2 regions of the Marispirochaeta aestuarii genome follow, and region 1 is predicted to be linked to the other one. Evidence: riboswitches for the same ligand, from Rfam matches in the RefSeq annotation. Region 1 holds a riboswitch; the other holds the start of a gene.
The links. Region 1 has a riboswitch for molybdenum cofactor ahead of B4O97_RS08725 (GTP 3',8-cyclase MoaA). Riboswitches for the same ligand answer to the same signal wherever they lie in the genome.
Positions count from the first base shown of each region.

Region 1 (3,405 bases):
CTTCAGGTCCGTTCTTCCTTGGTTTTTTCCAGTAGACGGATTTCGCCGATTCGCATGGACTTGTCCGCCGCCTTGCACATATCATAGATGGTAAGGGCTGCTACGCTGACCGCCGTAAGGGCCTCCATTTCTATGCCCGTCTTGTCCGTGCAGACCGCACGGGAGCGGATATGAACCCCGCTTTCGAAGACTTCGAACTCCAGGTCAACATGGTCGATGGCGATGCTGTGGCAGAGGGGAATCAAGCTTGCCGTCTGTTTGGCGCCGTTGATGCCGGCGATCTTGGCGGTGGTAAGGACATCCCCTTTCTGTATTCCGTTCTTCCGGATAAGTTCCGCGGTTTCCGGCTTCATGTGGATGCTCCCCGCGGCGGAGGCGGTGCGCAATACCTTCGGTTTCGCGGAAACATCCACCATGCGGGCGTTGCCGGCGGCATCTACGTGGCTCAGTTCCATCTTATCCTCCAATCTCGACCATGGAGCGGTTCGAGCAGATGCCGCCCCGTTCGGGTTTTTTCTCAATCGTGGCCCGGATCGAACCGGCAATGTCGTTCATATCTACTTGAACCTCATGGTCCGAATGCAGACAGGGCTTCAGCTTTCCATCCGCCAGGAGGCGGATCCTGTTGCAGGCAGAGCATTTCGGCGGTCTGTCGAAGCTGTAGTTGTCCTTCTTGTCCGCGCTCAGGCTGTAGTGGTTGATAAGCTGATGACGGAAACCGTTCCGGCGGCAGAACTCCGCCAGGGCCGCGATCTCCCCCTCCGGGGTATCGTCCATTACCACAGTGTTGATCTTGATGGGAAAGCCGAGTCTTCGGGCGCTTTCGATTCCTGCCAGGGTAACGCTGAGGTCTCCTACCCGGCTTATCCGATGGTAGCGTTCAGGGTTCAGGCTGTCCAGGGATATGTTCATGCTGTCGAGGCCAGAGTTTTTGAGTTCCCGGGCCATGCTTCCCAGGAGTACCCCGTTGGTGGTCATTGCAAGGTGCTCCAGGCCGGGGAGGGCTTTCAGCATCGCGACAAGATCACATATTCCCCGCTTGACCAGGGGTTCTCCGCCGGTCAGACGCACCTTTCGAATTCCCAGGGAGACGGCGACTTCTGCGATGCGGGTAATCTCTTCGAAGCTCAGGAAGTCCGAGTGTTTCCGTCGGGGGACTTCTCCGTCGGGCATGCAGTAGGTGCAGCGCAGGTTGCACTTGTCGGTAATGGATATACGCAGGTAGTTTATTTCGCGGTTAAACAGGTCTTTGATATTCTCTCCTTTCCAATCACGGGAGGCACATCAGTTTCCCGCTGTACCCATCGACCGCCGTACCATGGATATATATCTTGCAGGTCCGGCGGTTCGAAGAAAATCTTTATACGGTTTATCATATATGCGTATTGAGCGCAATGCAAGAAAAGCTTGTAGGCTAATCAGAGGTTTTGTCTGTGAGCGGATGCCTTTTTACGGGTCAGGCTGATTCCCCCGAAACCGGAAATGATGGCGATGTAGAAGCCGAAATCGTACCACCAGCCGCTGTTGAAGGGCTCGTAAACCCGGACTCCGGGCCTGAATATCCCGACTATCAGCGAGATTGGGGCAATCCAGCCGTGCCAGATTCCCATAAGAAAGCCCGCGGGCCGTTCTCCCGCCAGATGGGTTTCCCTGGGCAGGCATCCGGTGAACATGGAGAGTATCAGGATCGCCGCTACCAGGAAAAACAATGCTTTTGTCATAGATGACCTCCGACGCCTTTATATTTTTCTACAAATGCAGCAATTTTTTGGAAAACACTTTGTTTTTTTGCTTTGTATTGCGGATTAAGAGGGCTCATTTTAGGCAGAGTTGAATTCAATTCAGTACCATTTTCACTGGCAAACTCTCGCTTTAATGATGATGTAATGTAACGCCTTGCGGCTTCTTCATTTAAACTTTCAGAACGAATGAGTTCATCAGCCTCACGCTTTTGTTCTGCTTGCGCAAATGTAAAGAACGCATCAATGATACTTGCCTTGTCGTCCATATCATCCAGGTCAGTCTGATTAATAAAATCCACCATCAAGCTTTCTTTGGCACGGTTGCCCAGGCTGGAACGCAGAAGTCTTCTCACCTCTTCAATTAATTCTGCCTTGCTCTTGTTCCTTTTGTTGTTTTCAAAAATCAGTTCAAGAATGTAATCCAGGTTTATTTCCTGGGATTTAAGCAAGTCAACTTCAAAAACCACATCATCCCAATCAATACCGGAAGAATCTCTTTGGTCAGCGTCTTTCTCGCGACGCAGCCAATCGCGGGTGTCGTTATAAGTAGAACGGTAATCCTGAATCAAGCGTTCTGATGGAACATCAATGGATTTCATCTCGGTGAGGTCGTCATCATCCAGATAATGTCTTTCCTTAAATGCTTCGACCGCCTCGGGGTCATCCAGATTGACGTTTTGCAAAGCTTTCAAGCCGGCAAACTCATCGTAGTTATTAAGTATGTTTTCAACCCTTAAATACTCGCCAAAGAGTTTGACGAACTCTTTTTTGTCCTTCTCTTTTTCTATCTCTTCAGGATTTGGGAAACGTCTTTGTAATTCTGCTACCACATCCAGATATCCACGGCGGGCCTCGCCGGTGGTGATATCGGTAAAACCTTCCATGTACTCCTTATAACTTTTTTCCAATACAACGTTTTTGGTGTTTTTATCACCGAACAAGGTAATAGCATCGACTGTAGCCGGTTCCAGATCCCGGAAAGTAATGATATTCCCAAAGGTTTTTGTCGCATCGTAAATACGATTTGTACGTGAGAAGGCCTGCATTAAGCCGTGGTAACGCAGGTTTTTATCAACAAACAGGGTGTTCAGAGTCGGTGCATCGAAGCCTGTCAGGAACATGCCCACCACAATCAGCAAATCTACTTCCTGATTTCTTACCCGCTGGGCGAGATCGCGGTAATAGTTTTGAAAGCCTCTGCTGTCTACACCAAAGTTGGTTTTAAAAGCAGTATTATAGTCAGCTATAGCAGCGCTCAAGAATTCCTTGGCACTGCTCTCCATTGCTGAAACCTCAAAGCTCTCATCAAGGATCTCACCAACAGCGTCCTGTTCTTCATTGGCGGCAAAAGAGAATATGGTGGCCACATTCAGCTTTTTATTGCCGTCGGGTTCCTTCTGCATGTTTTTAAAGGATTCATAATAGGCTTTGGCAGCATCAACACTGCTTACGGCAAACATGGCATTAAAGCCCTTGGCTCCGGCGTGGGAACGATGAGTTTTTTGCCTGTAATTATTCAAGATGTACTGGGTAATCTCAGTTATACGGTCGGGATGCAGCAGGGCCTGCTTGTTTTCCGCGGCGGTGAGCTTTTTCTCGTCCTGCTCGCTTTCAATGTTTTTAAACTTTGGGCGAACATCGTTATAATCAACTTTAAATTTCA
Region 1 covers NZ_MWQY01000008.1:154,060-157,464, reverse strand. Annotated here, with positions in the region: gene moaC (cyclic pyranopterin monophosphate synthase MoaC) at 3-455, opposite strand; gene B4O97_RS08725 (GTP 3',8-cyclase MoaA) at 457-1,209, opposite strand; molybdenum cofactor riboswitch at 1,244-1,365, opposite strand; gene B4O97_RS08720 (hypothetical protein) at 1,419-1,721, opposite strand; gene B4O97_RS08715 (HsdR family type I site-specific deoxyribonuclease) at 1,718-3,405, opposite strand, start outside.

Region 2 (3,405 bases), on a different contig from region 1:
TGCGTCGGTAAAAATCCTGGAAAAAGCTGATATCTCCCTTTTCGATCTTGTCCAGGGGCAGGGAGTTGTACTCATCCCGGGGAAGGACCTTTTCCAGATAGCCGTGATCGATGGCCCAGAAGAAGTCACGCCCCAGCTGCCCGTAGTTGCACCAGACGCCGTAGTCGTCGGCGATCTGCGCTCCCATGGAACGTCCGATAACATTGGCCTCGTCATTGGTTTTGCCCGCAACCTTGTAGCCTTTCATTACGCCGTTGGGAGAGAAAAACCCCATGCAGGTATTGGCCACATTCGGGCTGACGCCGTAGGCCTCCAGTTCGGGAACATGAAGGTGACTGTGACAGCGGACAGGGCAGGACGCGCATCCGCCCATACGGACGGTGTATTTTTCGCCCGCGGGACCAAGGTCCTTGATGGCTTTCATGGTACGGTAGCCGATCTTGTTGACTTCCTCCGGCCGGACTTCTCCCGTTTCGATGGGATAGGGGGCTGCACCCCAGAAAAGCCCCTTCTGGGAAGTCCAGCGGCTGGAGGGATCATGGTACTCGGCCCAGGCCTGGGGAGTCGAGGGAACAACGTGCTGGTTGTTGGCCCCCACGATGGCAAAGGTATCCTTGTTCAGCTTGTGCCAGGCATTCCGGTCTCCTGCGATCTTTACCGAACCGGTTCCCATGACGCCGATGGCCTTGAGGTTCTTGGAGCCCATTACACCGCCGTGTCCGCCTGCGGAGTGGCTGGCGCCGGTCCGGATAACCGAAAGGTTGACCTGGTGTTCACCGGCCTGACCGATGGCCGCAACCTGGGAGCTTTTTCCCATGATGGCGGTAATTCCTGCAATCGTGTTGAAAGTCCCGTCTCCCCAGAAAACTGAGGCGTCTTCCAGGGTGACGTCCTGGTCGACTATCCTGAGCCATACCGGCCGTTTTGCTTTTCCCTGGATAATGACAGCGTCATAACCCGCGTACTTCATCTCCACCGCAAAGTGGCCGCCCATGTGACTGTCGGAAACCCCGTGGAAGGGATTGGAGGGAAGAAGGCTGGTAATATTGGTCCGTCCGGAACACATGGCTCCTGTTCCCGTAAGGGGACCGACGCCGAATATTATCCTGTTCTCCTCAGCGAAGGGATGGGTCCCCTGGGGAACCTCGTCCCACATTACCTTGTAGCCGATTCCCATACCGCCTATGTAGCGGGAATATTTTTCCGTTGATTCTCTTGTTATCTGTTCAGTGCTCAGATCCACTCGAAGAATGGTTCCTGCCCAACCGCCTTTTAATGCCATATCTCTCTACTCCTGTTGTTTATACCTGAAAATGCTCTTTGTACTTCTGAATCGCGTCTTCCCAGGACACATACTGCAGTGCACCGGTGGGACAGTCCTTAACGCAGGCTGTATAGCCGTGGCAAAGGATACACTTGGTGGAAACATTGGTTTCCGGATCAAGGGTAGGAATGCCCCAGGGACAGGCTCGAACGCAGGTTCCGCAGCCGACGCATTTTTCCGGGTCAACCTCCCGGGCCCCGGTTCCTTCGTGTTCGAAGATCGCGTTCTCCGGACATGCCAGCGCACAGGCGGGCTGTTCGCACTGCCTGCAGGTATCGGCAACAAGGGTAAAATTACCCATCTCTCCGGGGCCGTTTACCCAGTCCCCCCGTACCCCTTTGGGGCCGTAGGCAAAGTTCTGACTTACCTTGATTCTTGCGGTAACCTGACTGGCTTTACCGTCGTTTCCAACCGAGCATGTAGCTTCACAGACCAGACATCCGGTGCAGCGGGCTGATTCGTGGATAATCATTCCATCGGCGGTTTCAAAGACTTTGATGTCCTTGGACGTACAGCCCGGCAGCAGCCAGGACATGGTCGTAGCCCCGATGGCGCTGATTCCTGTGTACTTGAGAAAATCTCTGCGGGTAATTTTCTGGTTCAGCAGTTGTGATTGAGTTTCGGACACACCTTACCTCCCTGTATTTTCTCCTTTCCAAATACGGGAGGCACAGACGTTTCCATCGGGACCTGGCGTCCGACAACCCTGGGACGGGCGTCCTGTAGGTTAATCGGATCGGAGATATATATGTACATTCTAATCGAGATAAAAAGATATGTAAAGAAATAAGGAATAGAAAATCGTATAAATGGTCGTTCTCTGCGCAAAAAATAAAATAATTGAAAATAGATGTGAGTGTTTTACTAATAATGTGATATGGATTGTATTAATATTCTGACGTAGGGTTTTATCCTGCTGAAAATCCTGACGGCCCAGGATATGGGAAAAAGAGCAGTTTTTGGAGCTGCCCTTATTATCTTCAATATCGTATAATTTTCCTGTTATCCGGCACGGATAATCTGTTAAGGGGAGAAGTATTGCGTTGAGTGATTTTTCTGCTGCTGCAAGGGAGTTTTTTTCAAGATACGGAGAATTCGCCGCCTTGCTTGGGGGGCTTTCCCTTGTCCTGTTTTTCTTAACCCTGGTTGCCATACCCCTCATAATAGTATCCATTCCGGCTGACTACTTTATCCGGGACCCCGGAAGCCTGTCAGATAGACGGCATCCCGTATTGCGGGCAGCGGTTTTCGTCATAAAGAATTCCCTGGGTGCTGTTTTTCTTCTTGCCGGATTCGTCATGCTGTTTATACCGGGGCAGGGGCTTCTGACATTCATGATTGGCCTGATGCTGATGAATTTCCCCGGAAAAAGAATGCTTGAACTGAAGCTTATTCGGAAGCCCCGGATCAGGGAGGCCGTGAACTGGATTCGGGTAAAGGCGAAACGGTCGTCCCTGGAGCTTCCCGAATAGGGCTTCTCTCCCCGGGTCCTTTCTCCCCCGGGAAGGTGCATCGCATGGAAATATTCTGTATACTGTACCAGTGACCCGGAAATCCCCTTTCCCAGAGCGCGAACTGGCACGGCTTCTGATGGCTCTTCCCCGAATCGAAATCCAGAACCGCCTGTTAAAAGTCAGCGACAGGGAGCTTGCCCTGGCAATGCTGAATCTCGATGAAAATGAACGGTCAGGAATCTATGCGGCGGTGTCCCCCGAGAAAATCCGTAGGCTGCGGGAGGAACTGTCCATGCTGCGGCGGCTGAGGCTTCACAGAGAGGATTATCTCACGGCTCTCGCCAGGGTTATAAGCGTACTGGAAGGGCGGCCGTACACCGAGGTACTGCGCTCCTATATTCGTCCCAGGGGCCGAAGGCCGGGATAGACTTTCGATTACTTCAGACTCCGCCTGGCCCCTGCCAGGTCGGACTGAAAGGAGAGGAGCATATCCTCGATTTCACTGTTCGATATGGCCGACTGCTCTATCATTCGATTAAGGTTCTCTTTCAGGGCATCGTATTCCTGGAATACATCGAGTATGGACTGAACGTCTTCCTGGACGGCGTCGGCGTTGTTCTTGCTTTC
Region 2 covers NZ_MWQY01000001.1:317,378-320,782, forward strand. Annotated here, with positions in the region: gene B4O97_RS01450 (aldehyde ferredoxin oxidoreductase) at 1-1,282, opposite strand, end outside; gene B4O97_RS01455 (4Fe-4S dicluster domain-containing protein) at 1,302-1,952, opposite strand; molybdenum cofactor riboswitch at 1,957-2,078, opposite strand; gene B4O97_RS01460 (PGPGW domain-containing protein) at 2,368-2,796, shown strand; gene B4O97_RS01465 (FliG C-terminal domain-containing protein) at 2,915-3,205, shown strand; gene B4O97_RS01470 (methyl-accepting chemotaxis protein) at 3,214-3,405, opposite strand, start outside.
Region 2: another riboswitch for molybdenum cofactor. It lies ahead of B4O97_RS01455 (4Fe-4S dicluster domain-containing protein); the one in region 1 lies ahead of B4O97_RS08725 (GTP 3',8-cyclase MoaA).